3 regions of the Pseudoalteromonas sp. 78C3 genome follow, and region 3 is predicted to be linked to each of the others. Evidence: predicted binding sites of a transcription regulator. Region 3 holds the regulator's gene; each other region holds the start of a gene.
What was found. The regulator sigma-54, encoded in region 3, starts transcription at its own class of promoters, with help from an activator protein. The targets are predictions, from matches to a motif close to GTTGGCACGNNNNTNGNNT.
Positions count from the first base shown of each region.

Region 1: a site for sigma-54 is predicted at 2,554-2,572, ahead of flgJ (flagellar assembly peptidoglycan hydrolase FlgJ). Genes of this name have one in related genera too.
Region 2: a site for sigma-54 is predicted at 4,140-4,158, ahead of CXF76_RS20215 (EF-hand domain-containing protein). Genes of this name have one in related genera too.

Region 1 covers NZ_PJAV01000070.1:2,952-8,779, reverse strand. The annotation lists gene flgG (flagellar basal-body rod protein FlgG) at 1-632, shown strand, start outside; gene flgH (flagellar basal body L-ring protein FlgH) at 649-1,332, shown strand; gene CXF76_RS00945 (flagellar basal body P-ring protein FlgI) at 1,344-2,438, shown strand; gene flgJ (flagellar assembly peptidoglycan hydrolase FlgJ) at 2,609-3,625, shown strand; gene flgK (flagellar hook-associated protein FlgK) at 3,627-5,630, shown strand; gene flgL (flagellar hook-associated protein FlgL) at 5,633-5,828, shown strand, end outside.
Region 2 covers NZ_PJAV01000177.1:23,390-29,217, forward strand. The annotation lists gene CXF76_RS20185 (acetate kinase) at 1-302, opposite strand, end outside; gene yfbV (terminus macrodomain insulation protein YfbV) at 587-1,033, shown strand; gene CXF76_RS20195 (putative RNA methyltransferase) at 1,030-1,845, opposite strand; gene CXF76_RS20200 (energy-coupling factor ABC transporter permease) at 1,842-2,489, opposite strand; gene xthA (exodeoxyribonuclease III) at 2,495-3,301, opposite strand; gene CXF76_RS20210 (hypothetical protein) at 3,542-3,973, shown strand; gene CXF76_RS20215 (EF-hand domain-containing protein) at 4,200-4,721, shown strand; gene scpB (SMC-Scp complex subunit ScpB) at 4,873-5,463, shown strand; gene rluB (23S rRNA pseudouridine(2605) synthase RluB) at 5,460-5,828, shown strand, end outside.
Region 3 covers NZ_PJAV01000145.1:22,456-28,283, forward strand. The annotation lists gene lptC (LPS export ABC transporter periplasmic protein LptC) at 1-205, shown strand, start outside; gene lptA (lipopolysaccharide transport periplasmic protein LptA) at 195-740, shown strand; gene lptB (LPS export ABC transporter ATP-binding protein) at 737-1,462, shown strand; gene CXF76_RS10575 (RNA polymerase factor sigma-54) at 1,532-3,031, shown strand; gene hpf (ribosome hibernation promoting factor) at 3,057-3,344, shown strand; gene ptsN (PTS IIA-like nitrogen regulatory protein PtsN) at 3,349-3,801, shown strand; gene rapZ (RNase adapter RapZ) at 3,820-4,665, shown strand; gene CXF76_RS10595 (HPr family phosphocarrier protein) at 4,708-4,980, shown strand; gene mgtE (magnesium transporter) at 5,111-5,828, shown strand, end outside.

The DNA of each region.
Region 1 (5,828 bases), on a different contig from region 3:
GTGGTCGTTCATCGCAAGATACCGAAATGCCATCGGGCCTAATGCTAGGTGCGGGTGCTAAAGTTGTAGCTAACCAAAAAGAGTTTACGCAAGGCAACATGTTGACCACCGAAAACTCACTAGATTGGATGATTTCTGGTGAAGGTTTTTTTGAAGTACTGCAACCAGATGGCAATATTGCTTACTCGCGCAACGGTCAGTTTACTACTGATGGCGATGGCCGAATTGTAACATCGGGCGCTGGTTATGTTATTCAGCCAGAAATGAATGTACCTGATGATGCGCAATCAATTACGGTTTCGCAAGACGGCGAAGTATCTGTGCGTGTTGCAGGTCAAGCCGATAACGTGGTCATTGGTCAGCTGACTATTAGTGACTTTATTAATCCGTCGGGTCTTGAGCCAATCGGTCAAAATCTTTATACCGAAACCGCTGTAAGTGGTGCGCCGGTACAAGGTAACCCGGGTGTTGAAGGGTTAGGTAGCATTATTCAAGGCTCACTCGAAACTTCAAACGTAAATGTAACTGAAGAGCTAGTAAATCTAATAGAAACTCAGCGTATTTACGAAATGAACTCAAAAGTAATTTCGGCCGTTGACGAAATGATGAGTTATATCAATCAACAGCTTTAATAGAGTAGGGGGAATTATGCGTAATATTATTTTATTTACAGCGGGCACATTATTTTTAAGTGGCTGTATGTCTACGCAAAATAGTGAAGTAGTGCAGGACGACCCTTACTACGCACCTATGTACCCCGAGCCTATTTTAGAGCCGCTGGTAGCCACAGGTTCATTGTTTAATACTCATACATCAAACGACTTATATTCTGATAAAAAAGCGCTACGTACTGGCGATATAATTACGGTTAAATTGCAAGAGTCTACTCAAGCAACAAAAGCCGCTAAAACAGAAACAGACAAAGAAACCGACGCAAGCTTAGACCCCGTTATTGGATTAGGTGGTCTACCTGTAAATATAGGTGGCGATAGTATTCAGTTTGGTATTGGTAGTGATTCGTCGTTTACAGGCGATTCAAAATCAAACCAATCAAACAGCTTAGTGGGCGATATTTCGGTTAATGTAATGCGCGTTTTACCTAACGGTAATTTAGTTATACGCGGCGAAAAATGGCTAACGCTTAATACCGGCGAAGAGTTTATTCGTTTAGAAGGGCTAGTACGCCCTCAAGACGTAAGCGCCGATAATACGGTTGAATCAAATCGTATTGCTAATGCACGTATTCAATACTCAGGTAAAGGGCAAACGCAAGAAGCGCAAAGTCCTGGTTGGCTTACACGTTTCTTTAGCAGTTCGCTGTTTCCATTTTAGAGGGTAACAACATGAATAGCCTTAAAGCTTTATGTTTAGTTGTGTTATTAGGTTGGCAGTTTACTGCCAGTGCTGAGCGCATAAAAGATGTGTCTATGGTTGAAGGCGTACGCTCTAACCAATTAGTTGGTTATGGCTTAGTGGTTGGCTTGCCGGGCACTGGCGAGCAAAACTCATATACACAACAAAGTTTTAGAGGCATGTTGAACAGCTTTGGTATTACGCTACCTTCAACTCAAAGTCCTAAAATTAAAAATGTTGCCGCTGTTGCTGTGCATGCAGAATTACCCGCATTTAGAAAGCCCGGGCAAACAATAGATATTACGGTTTCTTCCATTGGTAGTGCAGGCAGTTTACGTGGTGGCACTTTATTACAAACTTTTTTAAAGGGTGTAGACGGTAACGTGTATGCAATTGCACAAGGTAGTTTAATTGTGGGAGGCCTAGGCGTAGAGGGCCTTGATGGAAGTAGAGTCGTAATTAATACTCCTACAGTTGGACGAATTCCCAATGGCGCAACAGTTGAACGCACCGTAGAAAGCCCGTTTATGCAAGGCGATTACATTACCTTCAACTTAAACCGCCCAGACTTTACAACGGCAAAACGCCTAGAAAAAACAATTAATGACTTAGTCGGCCCAAATAGCGCACAAGCAATTGATTCTGTTTCTATTCGTGTCATAGCACCACGCGATGCATCCCAGCGTGTATCGTACTTATCAACACTCGAAAACTTAGAATTTAAGCCAGCTGACATGGCCGCTAAAATTATAGTTAACTCGCGTACAGGTACTATTGTTATTGGTAAAAATGTAACCCTACAGCCTGCTGCAGTGACCCATGGCGGTTTAACAGTCACCATTGCTGAGCAGCAAAATGTAGTGCAGCCAAATCCGCTAGCAAACGGTGATACAGTTGTCACGCAGCAAAGTATTATTGATGTAAACCAAGACGACTCGCGCGCTTTTGTATTTAACCCAGGGGTAAGTCTTGACGATTTAGTTCGCGCAATTAACGAAGTAGGCGCAGCGCCTGGTGACTTAATGGCTATTTTAGAAGCGCTAAAAGAAGCGGGCGCAATTAATGGTCAGTTGATCGTTATTTAAAAACTAAAGCAAGTAACGTGTCACTCAAAGCTCTATATCTATTAAACAAAGATCTAGAGCTCTTTTATTTACAGTAACTTAAAATTATTATTTTTATCTTCCTTGTTTTATCGGTAGTGGCTCAATTTTTGCATTTTTAACTACATTATTCATTTTGTGTCAAAAAGCCGATGGAAACTAATCACCTCGATAAACAAAACTTTTTTGATTTAGGCAACTTAGATTCACTTCGTAAAGAAGCCTTAACGAGTGGCGATGCATCAACTGATGCTTCCAAAGCTGCGCTCAAAAAAGCGGCCGCACAATTTGAAGCTATTTTTACGCAAATGTTGCTCAAAGGAATGCGCAAAGCTAACGAAGCATTTGAAGATAAAGACAGTCCATTTAATTCAAGTGGCGTAAAGTTTTTTGAAGAAATGCACGATCAGCAACTTTCTACAGAGCTTTCATCAAATGGCTCGTTAGGCCTTGCCGATTTAATTGTTCAGCAGTTATCGCCTGAGTCTAAAAACTTTATGCCAGGCTCTGTGCTTAGAACAACCAACGATATTTTTAGCGATACGCAAGTCGGTTCCGCTCTTCCTCATGAGCAAAAAAATAAGCAACCCGATCTTATCGTTAAGAGTACTAAAGCCGATATTGCTGAGCCTAAAGTCGATACTGCAGAGTCTAAAACCGATAGCCCAACATTTAAAAATGCAGAAGAGTTTGTAAGTTCAGTGTGGGAACACGCTAAAACTGCAGCGCAAAAAATTGGTTTAAACCCAGCGGTAATGGTTGCACAAGCGGCACTTGAAACCGGTTGGGGTAAACACATTATTAATAAAAGTGACGGTGGCAGCTCAAATAACTTATTTAATATTAAGTCGGATAAAAGCTGGGAAGGCGATAAAGCAAGCAAAGTAACGCTTGAGTTTGAGCAAGGCACACCCGTTAAAAAACAAGCCAGCTTTAGAGCCTACGATTCAATTAAAGATAGCGTGAACGACTTTGTTGATTTTTTAACGCAAAACCCACGCTACAAAGAAGCATTACAAAATACAGCAAAACCAAATGACTTTTTAGATTCATTACAAAAAGCAGGTTATGCAACCGATCCAAATTATGCCAGCAAAATAAAAAAAGTGCTCAATAGCAGTCAGCTAAAAGACATTGCGGCAAACGTGATCCGCCAAGGAGTAGAGTAACATGTCGTTTAATTTATTAAACATTGCCAGTTCTGGGGTTAGAGCAAGCTCGGAGCTATTGCAAACGACAAGTAAAAATATTGCCAATGTAAATACCGTAGGCTACGTACGTGAGCGTACTGAATTTACCACTATGGTTGATAACCAAGTAGGGCGAGGCGAAACATACCGATTACTAAACGAGTTTGCTCAGTCACAGCTAAATCGTGACACCTCTAATAAATCGTTTTTCGATCAGTTTATTACTGAGGCAAATAGAGTTGATACTATTTTTTCTGAAGAGTCGAACAACCTTTCGACCGGAATTAACTCTTTATTTAATAACGTGCAAGAAGCGCTAAATCAACCGTCATCTACCGTTGCCCGCTCATTAGTAATGACAGATGCGCAAAGCTTAATTGATCAAATGGATAGGCTTTCGGGCATCGTGCTTGATCAAAAAAGTGTAGTGAACGAGCAGCTCGAAATATTTTCAGATGAAGCAAACTCACTAATTCAAAGTATTAGCACGCTAAATCAAAATATTGCAGCAGTTAATGGCACTAATAACGCCGCAGATGCGAGCTCTACCTATAACGAACGCGATAAAGCAATACGCGACTTATCAGAGCTAATAGACATAGAAACGCTTGATGGTCCAAATGGCGAAAAACTCGTTTTTATGGGCACAGGCGAAGCGGTGGTTATGCAAAATGGTGCATTTAACTTATTTTCGATGACAGGCGACCCCGATCCTAATTTTAAAGAATTCACGCTTGACGTTAATGGTGGCAAAGCAGTGCCGCTTGAAGTTGATGTAAGTAAGCTTAAAGGCAAAATTGGCGGCTTACTTGCTTTTAGAGATGACATATTAGTCCCTGCGCAAAACCAAATTGGTCAAATGGGCTTAGCTATAGCCGATGCATTTAACGAACAAAACAAATTGGGTATGGATGCAACAGGTCAGCTAGGGGGTAATATTTTTAATATTCCTACCGTTGGCGCTTATGCGTATCAAGCTAACACGGGTACTGCCGGTATGACTGCAACGGTAGAGCCCGGTAAGGGCAGTGAACTCCCTGCCAGTGACTTTATTATTACCTATACAGGCAATGCTAATGAAGTAAGTATTCAGCCTATAGATAACAAAGGGGATCCGCTGGGACAGCCTTCACTTGCTGATATATCGACAGGCGTTATTGATTCATCGACTATTACAACCGGCGAATCATTTGGTCTTCAAGTAAATGTATCTGGGACAGGTGTTGAGGGTGATCAGTTTCAAATAAAGCTTAATTCAGATGCCGCTTCAAGTATTACACTTGCAACAGGGCGCGCAGAAGATTTAGCACTAGCATCGCCAATCCGTACTGCTAACGATTTAAATAATATAGGTACCGCTACTATTTCAGCGGGAGAAGTAACAAGTGTTACCTCCGGTGGATTTACTTCAACACCAAGCTTAACAAACGGTGAAATAACGCTTGTTAAAACAGGTAATGCTAACGAATATCAAATTACAGATAATAGCGGAACGAGCACTTTTACTATTACGCCTCCTGCAAAAGGAATGTTATCGCAAGCGGGTGCCCCATTCGATACTTACGGATTCGATTTTGATATAGAAGGTACACCAGAAACAGGCGACACCTTTACACTTGAGTTTAACGAAGGCGGCTTTGATGATAACCGTAATGGTTTAAAATTAGCTGATTTACAAAATGGTGAGTTAGTCCGTTTAAATGTAGAAACAACAGCAACGGCCGACAACCATAAAACGTTCAACCAAGCTTATTCAGGATTAGTGAGTGATATAGGTGTTATAACTGGCCAAGCAATCACAAGCGGTAGTGCGTTTAATGCATTAGCAGAGCAGTCTGAGGCATGGTACGAGTCGTTATCGGGTGTAAACCTTGATGAAGAGGCCGCAAATTTACTGCGTTTTCAACAATCATACTCAGCATCAGCACAAGTTTTAGCAGCAGCTCAAGAAATTTTTGACACCTTATTAAATGCGGCGAGGTAATTATGCGTTTATCAAATAATTTAATGTACCAAAACAACATAAATAAAATACTCGACAACCAACAAGGTGTTGCAAATGCTCAAGAGCGAGTAACAACAGGTGAAAAGTATTTAACCACCTCAGAAGCGCCAGCTGCTATTTCGCAAGCTATGCTGTATTCAAATAAAATACAAACTAATGAGCAATACACTAAAAATA
Region 2 (5,828 bases), on a different contig from region 3:
TGCTCGCCGCCATGTACAACACGATGGCCCACTGCGATAAGTTGCTCGTCTAAGTTGTGATCTTTTATTAAGCTTACAAGCGTATTTATAGCCTCAGCATGTGCTTGATTAGCCGCTAAGTCGATAACTGTTTTAGTACCATTAAATTTGTATTTAATAGAGGGTGTTTTAGCGCCTAAGCGTTCAGCAAGGCCTGAAATAATTTCGTGACCATCGTTTGCATCAATAATGGCAAACTTTAAGCTAGAGCTACCACAATTTAAAACTAAAACGTGTTGTGATTCAGGAGGGGTTGTTGGCATAGATTCAATTTCCATAAACAAATTTAGTAAGTAAACGTTAATACGTAATCGTTACACTTACGGTATTAAATAAAGCTAAAACAATTGAATGTTCAATTGCAAAGTAGTTAACGCAATGTTAATTACTTTACCTTAATTAAGATGTTTAAGTTAGGATTGTTCGTCATTAAAAGGTAAATTTAAGCTGTTTTACTGAGAAAGTGTAACTCTTTCATTTTGTGTTACACTTTGCGTATAGCTCGTTTTTCCATTGTATTTAAAAGCAGTATCTGTGAGGAGTCATGATGCAAAAAAGTGTGATGTCACAACTACAAACTGGCCGTTTGTATGGTAAAAAATGGCCAATGCGCAAAGAGCTTGCGCCCTTATTTTTAGAGTTTAGAGTAATTAGAGCGACTGAGCTTGCCATTACAGTAATGCCAATATTAGCCATGCTAACATTGTTTTTTCAGCTAAATTACTTGGGTTCTGATTTTTTACCGCAAGCCATTGCAAGTGCATTATTTTTTATATCGCTACCATTACAAGGTTTATTTTGGTTGGGTAAGCGAGCGCAAACGCCTTTAGAGCCTGCGATGCAAAAATGGTATAACGAGCTGTACACTAAAATGGCAGCTAATGGATATCAAACGCAGTTAAGTGAAAACAAGCCCCGTTATATGGAGCTTGCCAATTTACTTAAAGATATGTTTGATAAAATGGACAGGGCGTTTACTAAAGAGCAGTTTTAGAGAGTTACATCATTATCTATTTTGGTAAACTGAGTAATATAAAACGATAAGGTGACAGTGTGTTCACCTTTTTCTTCGAGTGCTGTCCAGTGCTCGGGTCTAAATTTCCATGCAAATGGCGTCATCATTATTAAGTTTTTAATATCAGTAAAGCTAAGCGCTACATGCTCTGTTAAAAGGATCTGCTCTGATTTTTGAAATCCTTTTGGAGTGGCTATTTCAGTATGTTCGTTTACTTCTGAATATATATAAGATTTTAGCTCTTTTAAATGACAAGGTCCTGGGCTTGCAACCACTAATGTTGCGTTTTGATTTGCTAGGCGTTCAAGCTCTTGCTCAAACAAAGGTGCAAATACACTTACAAGTACATCAGCAAATTGGCTTTTAAAGGGCGCTTGGCTGATTGATGCCACACTAAATTGGCAATTAGGGTAGCGCTTAGCTGCATATTTAACCGCTGATTTTGAAATATCGACGCCGAATACAACAGCATTTGTTTTATTCGCTATTGCTTGGGTATAAAACCCTTCACCGCATCCTAAATCAATAATAGTTTTTGCACTTATATTACTGATTATATCACTAAGGCTTTGCTGTAAAAAACGATAATACCCACGCTCTAAAAATGCACGTCTGGCTTGTACCATTTCAAGTGAATCACCCGGTTGTTTTGAATTTTTCTGTTGCACAGGCAGTAAATTAACATAGCCTTCTTTAGCAAAATCAAAGCTGTGGTTGTTAGCACAACGAAGTGTTGAATCAGTTTTCAAAAGTGCTAGGTTACACAGCGGGCATTGATATTCAAGACTCATGAGCCTAGGTAGTCCTTATCGTAAAAAGTTTTTACCCAATGCGGGCGATAGGTGATCATAATTGTTATAGCCATGCCGTTGAGCATTGCTTCAGGAAACCAAATTATGGCACTTAAATAAACGTAGTTATCTGCAAGTTCTTGCCAATTGTATTGCCCTATAGCTAAGTAAAATAAAGCACCTAGGCTTATTTTTATACAGGCTATAAATCCTGCGGTTATAAACGCACAAACAAATATATAAACAAAAAAATGACGAGGTAAATATTGGTAACTAATTATAAAGCCAAGATAGCTCAATAAAATAGGAATAAACGCACCAATAAGCAGTTGTACTGGTAACAGCTCAAGTTCAATTTGACCAAAGGCAGCGAGTAGGGCTGTGGCAAGTAGGCTACTTAAAATAGTCAATCGCCAGCCTAAAATTAATGTAGCAGCCGTAACACCTAGGATGTGTAAATCAAGGCCAGTTAAAATGCCAGCCTTTATTCGCCAAAGCACTGCAAACACTAACGCACACGCAAGTACGCTAGTTTGACGGACGGGCGTACTAAGCAATGTTTTATATGTTTTTTTATCAAAGCTTAATAGAGCAATAATAATTACAAGAGCCCAAAGTAGCCCCTGTATTGTTAGGCTTAGCATAATAATTACTTAAATGTTGACCATATAGGGGCATGATCTGACGGTTTTTCAATACCGCGAAGTTCGTAATCAATACCTGTATCTATGCAGCGTGCTGCAAGCTCATTGGTTGCAAGCACTACATCTATACGAAGTCCTCGATTATCTACAAACCCTTTAGAGCGATAGTCAAACCACGAGTATTGATCGTCTGTTTCGGGGTTTTGCTCTCTAAAGGTGTCTTTAAAACCCCAATTAAGTAATGTTGCAAGCCATTCACGCTCTACCGGTTGAAAAGAACATTTACCCGTTTTTAACCAACGTTTAGCATTTACGTCGCCAATACCAATATCTAAATCGGTAGGTGATATGTTGATATCACCCATAACGATGACGTCTTGATCGGGTGTGTGATTGGTTTCAAGGTGTGTCATTAAATCTTTATAAAATTGACGTTTATAAGGGAATTTAGTTTCGTGATTAATATTATCACCTTGTGGGAAATAGCCATTCATGACAGTAAGGTCGCGACCGTTTTCTTGTTCAACAGTGACGCTTATCATGCGTTTTTGCGATTCATCTGTATCGGTGGCAAAACCTTTTAAGACCGATTTAGGCTCTTTTTTGCATAACATAGCTACGCCATAATGCGCTTTTTGACCATGAAAGTAGACGTGATATCCCATTTTTTGTACATCTTCTAATGGGAATGCTTCGTCGTGAACTTTAATCTCTTGCAAGCCAATAACGTCTGGTTGATGTTTGTCGATAATTGCTTGTAATTGGTGAAGACGAGCACGCAGACCATTGATATTGAAAGAAATCACTTTCATAAAATTTACCTTAAAATTGGTTCTATTTAATAGATTAAATTGTATCAGTAAATACGCGTACATAACATGACTGAATTGAGATAATAGCTGCGCAAATGTTGATCAAATGATGGGTAAAGTTTAAACATTGTGAATACAATATTAATTATTTAAATAAATAAAAAATTCAATTGAACTTAACTTTATTGAATATATAATGCGCGAAATTCACTTTTTTAGCTCGTTCAAATAGGATCTCTCATGAAAACTCAACTACTTTTAGCCACTGCTTTACTAGCATCTGCAACTGCGTCAGCTCAAAGCAATACTTACTTTAGCCAAGATAACAAAATTGAGTCTAAGTTATGTGTACTAAGTGCAAACGAAGGCTTTAGCGTTGCTCGTAAAGAAGCTGCCCAGCACGGTGTTTACCTATCTCGTTTTTCTAAAAGCATTTTATGTAATGGTGAAGATATTCGTGATATTGCTAAAAAAACGACATTAAGCAACGCATCAGTTGAGAAAGTAGAAGTATTTGCAAAAGACGCCCAACAAGAAACTCAATTATGTATGACGGCTTTAAAACAAGGTTTAGCACCTGTTCGTCAAAAAATTGGTAACCTAAACTCATTAAAATGTAATGGTCAAAACGTTACTGAGTTTGTTAAACGCTACCAAAACGCAGCAATCTAATTGTTAGCTTAACTATATAAGTAAAATTGAAATGCCTGGTTTTTACCGGGTATTTTTTTGCAAAAATTACAAGGTTGTTTGCAAAGCTTGCAAGCTTAACTTATTGAAACTGTTTAATAAATATACCGACCGAGATTAAGTTATTGATTATTATAAGTTAACTATTATTGGCATTGGATTTGTATTAGTTAAAGTGACATTTAATTAATTACGAAGGATACGTCTTATGAAAAAGTTAACATTAGCAGCCACTATTTTAGCATCATTAAGCCTAGCGGCTTGTTCATCTAATCAAGGTCTTGAAAGAATAGACAGTGACTTTGCAAGTTTAGATAATGATAGCGATGGCTACATCTCAAAAGTTGAAGCTGATGACGATAGCATTTGGGGCCATTTTTCAAATATTGATACCAATATGGATAACGAAATTAGCCGCAAAGAATTTAACACTTATATGAAGCTTAATAATGGCAAAGTAGCCACTGATTCTGAAGTAAGTGAGTCGGCATTTAAAGCTGAAATTGCTAAATTCGATAAAATTGAAAGCAGTTTTTCAAGCTTAGATAACGACAGCAATGGCTATATCTCGGTAGTTGAAGGTAACGATGATGATATTTCAAATCATTTTGGTTACATGGATAAAAACCAAGATAAGCGCATCAGTAAAAGCGAGTTTATGGGTTACATTAAAAAATACGGTAACGCAGTAGCTGAAGATGATGCATTAGAAGCTTTTAAAAGTAACTAATAGTTACCATTTTAGTAAGTAAGATTAAAGCCAGTGCTAGTCACTGGCTTTTTTGTGTTTTAAATTTAGTTATTTGATAGATATATTTTCCTAGTTTGGTGTTGTTCTGTCATAATAGATGGCTGTGTATTTTTATTTGTTAAGAGTGTGTATGGCGGGTCGGCGAATTAGTGATGAACAACTAGTTGAGATCATTGAAGCAGCTATTTTTGTTGCAGATAAGCCTGTTAGTAAACGCCACCTCAAAGACATCGTATTAATAGATTTAGCTATTTCTATGGCACGAATAAATGACGCAATAGATACAATACAAGAACATTTTCAAACTCGTGGTATTCGCTTAGTTGAAGTGGGTAGTGGGTATCGGTTTCAGGCATGCAGTAGTTTAAGCCCTTGGTTAAATAACTTGTGGCAAGAACGCGCACCAAAATACTCGCGTGCTTTACTGGAAACATTATCACTTATTGCATACAGGCAGCCCATTACACGCGGCGAAATTGAGCAAGTAAGAGGTGTTACTACGGGTTCGAATATTATTAAAACCTTACTCGAAAGAGAGTGGGTTAAAGTGGTAGGGCATAAAGAGGTTCCGGGAAAGCCGGCTTTATATGCAACTACTAAGCAATTTTTAGATTATTTTTCGTTAACTGGACTTGAAAATTTACCTGCGTTGCCAACAGAGCAGCAAAGTAAAATTAACCAGTTATTGAGCGATCCTTCTGTGAGAGAACCATCCGAATGAGTATTATACAAGGTGAAAAGTTACAAAAAGTCTTAGCCCGTGCAGGCGTAGGCTCACGCCGTGAAATGGAAAAATACATTGACGCAAACCGCGTTAGTGTAAACGGTAAAGTGGCAAAGTTAGGTGACCGTGTTGAAGAAACCGATTTGATTCGTGTTGACGGACACAGTGTAAAAATCGAAGAAAAAGCAGACCGAATCTGTCGTGTGATTATGTATAACAAACCAGAAGGTGAGTTAAGCACACGTAAAGATCCTGAAGGGCGTCGTACTGTATTTGACCGACTTCCTCGTATTGATGGCGATCGCTGGATTGCGGTTGGTCGATTAGACGTCAATACATCGGGTTTAATGCTTTTTACAAAC
Region 3 (5,828 bases):
AAACTTAACCGATAACGCCATGATAGACAAAATCAATGCTGATAATATTCAGGTAGATATAAAGCTATTAACAATGCGTTCGGAGCAACCCGTTATCATCACTGGACCCAATTTAAAAATCACTGGTAAAGGCCTAGAAGCCGACTTAAAAACCGAAGTGATAAAACTAATTAACCATACGCGAACCATATATTATGACCAATAAAATATTAAAATCACTTATTATTCCTACACTTATACTAGCATTTAATAGTAGTGCTGCAGAGCAAAACACGCAACCGACTGCAAATCAAATTTCAATAAGCGCCGATAAGCAAGAAGGTCAATTAAAAGCTAATGTCGGAATTTTTGAGAAAAACGTTGAAATTATTCACGGTAACCGCCGTATCACAGCCGACCGCTTAGAAGTACATAAACGCGATGAACTTGGTGATAATAAACAATTATTAATTGCTACAGGTAGCCCTGCGCACTTTGAAGAAAAGCAATCAGATGGCACGACTATGAGCGCCAGTGCTGACGAAGTACGTTATGATGTATCTAAGCGTTTTTTAACGCTTGTTGGTAATGCACAAGTATCGCAAGCGGGACAAAAAATAAATGCTAAAAGCATTACCTACGATATAGAGCAGCAGCTAATCAGTGCCGAAAAAGATGAAAACTCAACTGACCGCGTTCACACAATTTTAGTGCCAATCGAGACTAAAAAAAGTAAAAAAAGCGACAAAGGTCAACCATGAGCACATTAAAAGCAGAGCTATTAGCAAAGAGCTATAAAGGCCGTGAAGTTGTAAAAAACGTCGGCCTTGAAGTCAAAGCTGGCAGTATTGTTGGCTTACTTGGCCCTAACGGCGCAGGTAAAACCACCACGTTTTATATGATAGTAGGACTTGTACCTAGCGACAAAGGTAAAATATCGATAGACGATAACGATATTACTCTTTTACCTATGCATAGTCGTGCTAGATTAGGCATTGGCTACTTACCGCAAGAGTCTTCAATATTCAGAAAGCTGACTGTTTATCAAAACTTAATGGCCATTTTAGAAACGCGCAAAGAGTTAAATAAACAAGCTAGAGAAGACACTCTCGATAAATTATTAGATGAATTTAGCATACAACACATTCGTGATAGCCAAGGTATGGCGTTGTCGGGTGGCGAACGTCGTCGTGTGGAAATAGCACGTGCGCTGGCAGCAGATCCTAAATTTATATTACTGGATGAACCATTTGCAGGTGTTGACCCGATTTCGGTATTAGATATAAAGAAAATAATAGAACATCTTAAAAATCGTGGGATTGGTGTATTAATTACCGATCATAACGTAAGAGAAACCCTTGATGTTTGTGAAAAAGCCTACATTGTTTCTCATGGGGAGCTGATTGCATCAGGTACTCCAGAACACGTATTAAATGATAAAACAGTACGCGATGTTTACTTAGGCGAGCAATTTAGGCTGTAACATTTACGCCATGTCTTTAAGCATCTGCTAGTATTAATTATAACAACATAAAAGGATTGTTAGAGATACATGAGGCAATCACTACAGCTGCGCATGGGCCAGCAACTTACAATGACTCCACAGTTGCAACAAGCTATTCGTTTGTTGCAACTCAGTACATTGGATCTCCAGCAAGAAATACAAGAAGCTCTCGACAGCAACCCGCTATTAGAGGTTGAAGAAGCAGACTATTCAGAAGACGCTGCTGGTAAAAACGAGCAAAAAGCAGATACAGATGACATAACTGTTAGCGCATCTGCCGATGATGCTCCAAGCGAATACGAACAAGATAGTGGTGAAGCACTTGCAAAAGACACGCTAAGTGACGACATGGCTATGGATGTTAGTTGGGATGAGTACATGAGTGCCGCCCCAGCAGCATCATCGGGTCCGATGCCTGAAGACGAATCAATATACCAAGGCGCCTCTACTGAAACGCTCCATGAGTATTTAATGTGGCAGTTACAACTAACGCCATTTAGCCCTACAGACGAAGCGATTGCTATTGCTATTGTAGAAGCCGTCGATGATTCAGGTATTTTAACACTAAGCTGCGAAGAGATTTTAGAAAGCTTCAATCAAGAAAACGAAGATGATAACGAAGTCGAACTTGATGAAATTGAAGCTGTATTAAAACGCATCCAACTGTTTGATCCTGTTGGTATTGCTGCGCGTAGCCTACAAGAGTGTTTATGTATTCAGCTTAACCAGTTTGATAAAGAAACACCTTACATTAATGAAACAAAAATGATTTTAACCGAGCATATTGATTTATTAGCTGCTCGTGACTATCGTACATTAATGAAGAAAACTAAGCTCAAAGAAGAAGAGCTTAAAGAAGTAATGACATTAATACATACTCTAAGCCCTAAACCTGCAGATACTATTGTAAGAGAAGAATCTGAGTATGTTATTCCTGATGTGTCAGTTAAAAAAATTAAAGGCCGCTGGGTTGTTGAGTTAAACCCAGACAGCATGCCTAAAATTCGTGTTAATAGCCAATACGCGGCAATGTCTCGCACTGTAAAATCCAGTGGTGACAGCCAGTTTATTCGCTCGCATTTACAAGAAGCTAAATGGTTTATTAAAAGCTTAGAAAGTAGAAACGACACGCTATTAAAAGTAACAAATTGTATTGTTAAGCAACAACAAGGCTTTTTTGAACACGGTCCTGAAGCCATGAAACCAATGGTTTTAAATGATGTTGCTGAAATGGTAGAAATGCACGAATCAACAATTTCGCGCGTAACAACCCAAAAGTATATGCACACACCCCGTGGTATATTTGAGCTTAAATACTTTTTCTCAAGCCATGTAAGCACCGAAAACGGTGGTGAATGTTCATCTACAGCAATCCGTGCGCTTATCCGAAAATTAATCGCAGCAGAAAACTCAGCAAAACCATTGAGTGATAGCAAAATAGCGGATATATTGGCTGAGCAAGGAATTAAAGTAGCGAGACGTACAATCGCAAAATACCGCGAATCTCTGGCTATTCCACCGTCAAATCAACGTAAAAGTTTGATTTAAGACGCAAAAAAAGAGGGTAATGCTTATGCAACTAAACTTAACTGGTCGTCACGTAGAATTAACCGATTCACTAAGAGACTATATTAATACCAAATTTGCGAAGCTAGAAAGACACTCTGATCATATTAATAATGTTCATGTCATTCTCGATGTAGAAAAATTAAATCAAAAAGCAGAAGCCACCATACACGTAAGCGGTGCTGAGTTATTTGCCTCTACAGAACATCAAGATATGTATGCCGCCATTGACTCGTTGATCGACAAGCTCGATCGACAAGTAATTAAACACAAAGAGAAGCTTGCTCGACACTAATATGATGAAATTAAGCTCACTTATATGCCAGGACTGCAGCAAAGCTGCGGTCCTTTTTAATAGCAAAAAAAGAATTTTAGAGTTCATTAGCGAACTTGCTCACGACAAACTTCCGTATTTACCGCAACAAGATATTCTTAATGCTTTAATGAGCAGAGAAAAATTGGGTAGTACAGGTATAGGGCGTGGCATTGCCATTCCTCATGGAAGAATGAGCGGTGCAGAAGAGCCTTTGGCTTTAGTACTCGTTAGCGAAACTCCAATAAATTTTGATGCAATCGATAATCGCCCTGTTGATATTTTCGTCGCACTCATCGTACCAGATGGCGATAACCAGCAGCACTTAAAGACTCTAGCAACCATTGCTGATAAACTAAACAACAAAGATTTTTGTAAACAGTTACGCAGTGCAAAATCAGATACTGAGCTTTACCAAGTTATTATCAATCAATCATAGTTTTATAAAGGGTGTTAAATGGAGTTAATTATCATAAGCGGCCGTTCTGGTTCTGGAAAGTCGGTTGCTTTACGCATTGTAGAAGATTTAGGTTATTATTGCGTAGATAATATTCCAGTTAACTTGCTTCCTTCATTAGTTCGCAGTGTGTCTGATAGCTACGATAAAATTGCTGTTAGCATTGATGTACGGAACATCCCTAAACAACAAGATGAATTTAACGATATTCTTGAATACTTGCCAGGCTTTGCAAACCCTACGTTATTTTATTTAGATAGCGACGATCAAACATTGATAAAACGTTTTTCTGAAACTCGTAGATTACACCCACTATCAATTGACTCGTTGCCTCTTGATTTAGCCATCAAAAAAGAAAAAGAATTACTTGATGTATTAATCACCCGCGCCGACTTTATGATAGACACGACTGATTTGAGTGTTCATCAACTCGCTGAATCTATTCGTGAAAAGATTTTAGGTAAAAAAGATAAACAACTGATTGTCACTTTTGAATCGTTTGGTTTTAAACACGGCATACCAAAAGAAGCAGATTACGTATTTGATGCACGCTTTTTACCAAATCCACATTGGGAACCTGAATTAAAACCTTTAAATGGGTTAGATCAACCCGTTAAAGATTATTTGGCCAATCACAGCATAGTGCAAAAATTCACATGGCAAATTCAAACATTTGTACAAACGTGGTTACCGCACTTAGAGCGAAATAACCGCAGTTATTTAACCATTGCCATTGGGTGTACAGGCGGACAACATCGCTCTGTATATTTAGCGCAAACTATCGGTGAAAGTTTTGCAATGACACATCCCAATGTGAAAATTCGCCATCGCGAACAAGAAAAATAATATAGCTGAATAATCACCTGTTCAGCTTAGGTAGAGTAAGTTATGCATTGTGAAGACACTTTTTTAATAAAAAACAAATTAGGATTGCACGCCAGAGCAGCCACCGTGCTTGCCCAATTGGCAGTGCAGTTTGATGCGACAATTACATTATTTCAAGATGACAAAGAAGCCGCAGGCGATAGCGTACTTGCACTAATGTTACTTGAAAGTAGCCAAGGAAAAGAAGTAAAAGTTGTATGCAAAGGCCCCGATTCTGAGCAAGCTTTACATGCTGTTGGAGAATTAATAGCACAACGTTTTAATGAACAAGAATAAACAGTTATAAAAATAATGCTCGCATTACTAATGCCCCAATTAAAACAGATATATAAAATAAATACGGTTAGTGACGCCAGTTAACTCACCTCTCCCCATAAAGTAATATAAAAATTTATAAAGGACGCCAATGCCTGAAGCTTTTGAACAAGATTACCCACTACAGCAACTAAAACAGGTGACTAAGTCACTCAATAGTGGTCAATTTGTTCAAGTTAGGCGCATGCTCGCAAAAACAGCTCCTTGTGATACCGCATTATTACTAGAATCATCACCGCATAAAATTCGCCGACTCCTTTGGCAGTTGGTTGATCCTGATGTGCAAGGTGATGTTCTTGAAGAACTATCAGAAGATGTTCGTTTAGGCATTATTGCCCAAATGGAACCTAAGCACATTGCAGCCGCAACAGAAGATATGGGCCACGATGACTTAGGTGAAGTATTACGTAGTCTGCCGGACACCGTTTATAAAGACGTTGTTAGCGCGATGGACATTCAAGACCGTGAGCGTGCAACACAAGCACTTTCGTATCAAGAGCGTTCTGCTGGCGCGCTAATGAACACCGATACGGTGACCATCCGCCCTGACGTTACGCTTGATGTTGTACTTAGATATATTAGGCTACGCGGCGAGTTACCAGAAGGTACCGATGACTTGTACGTTGTTGATAAGCATAACTGCTTTATAGGCGCTTTATCGCTGAGTACATTATTAACTAACCCGCCAGAAAAAATTGTTCGTGATTTAATGGATGAAGATTGTGAATCCATTCCAATCTCTATGGATGAAAGTGAAGTCGCGCAATTATTTGAACGTCATAATTGGATATCGGCCCCCGTAGTCGATG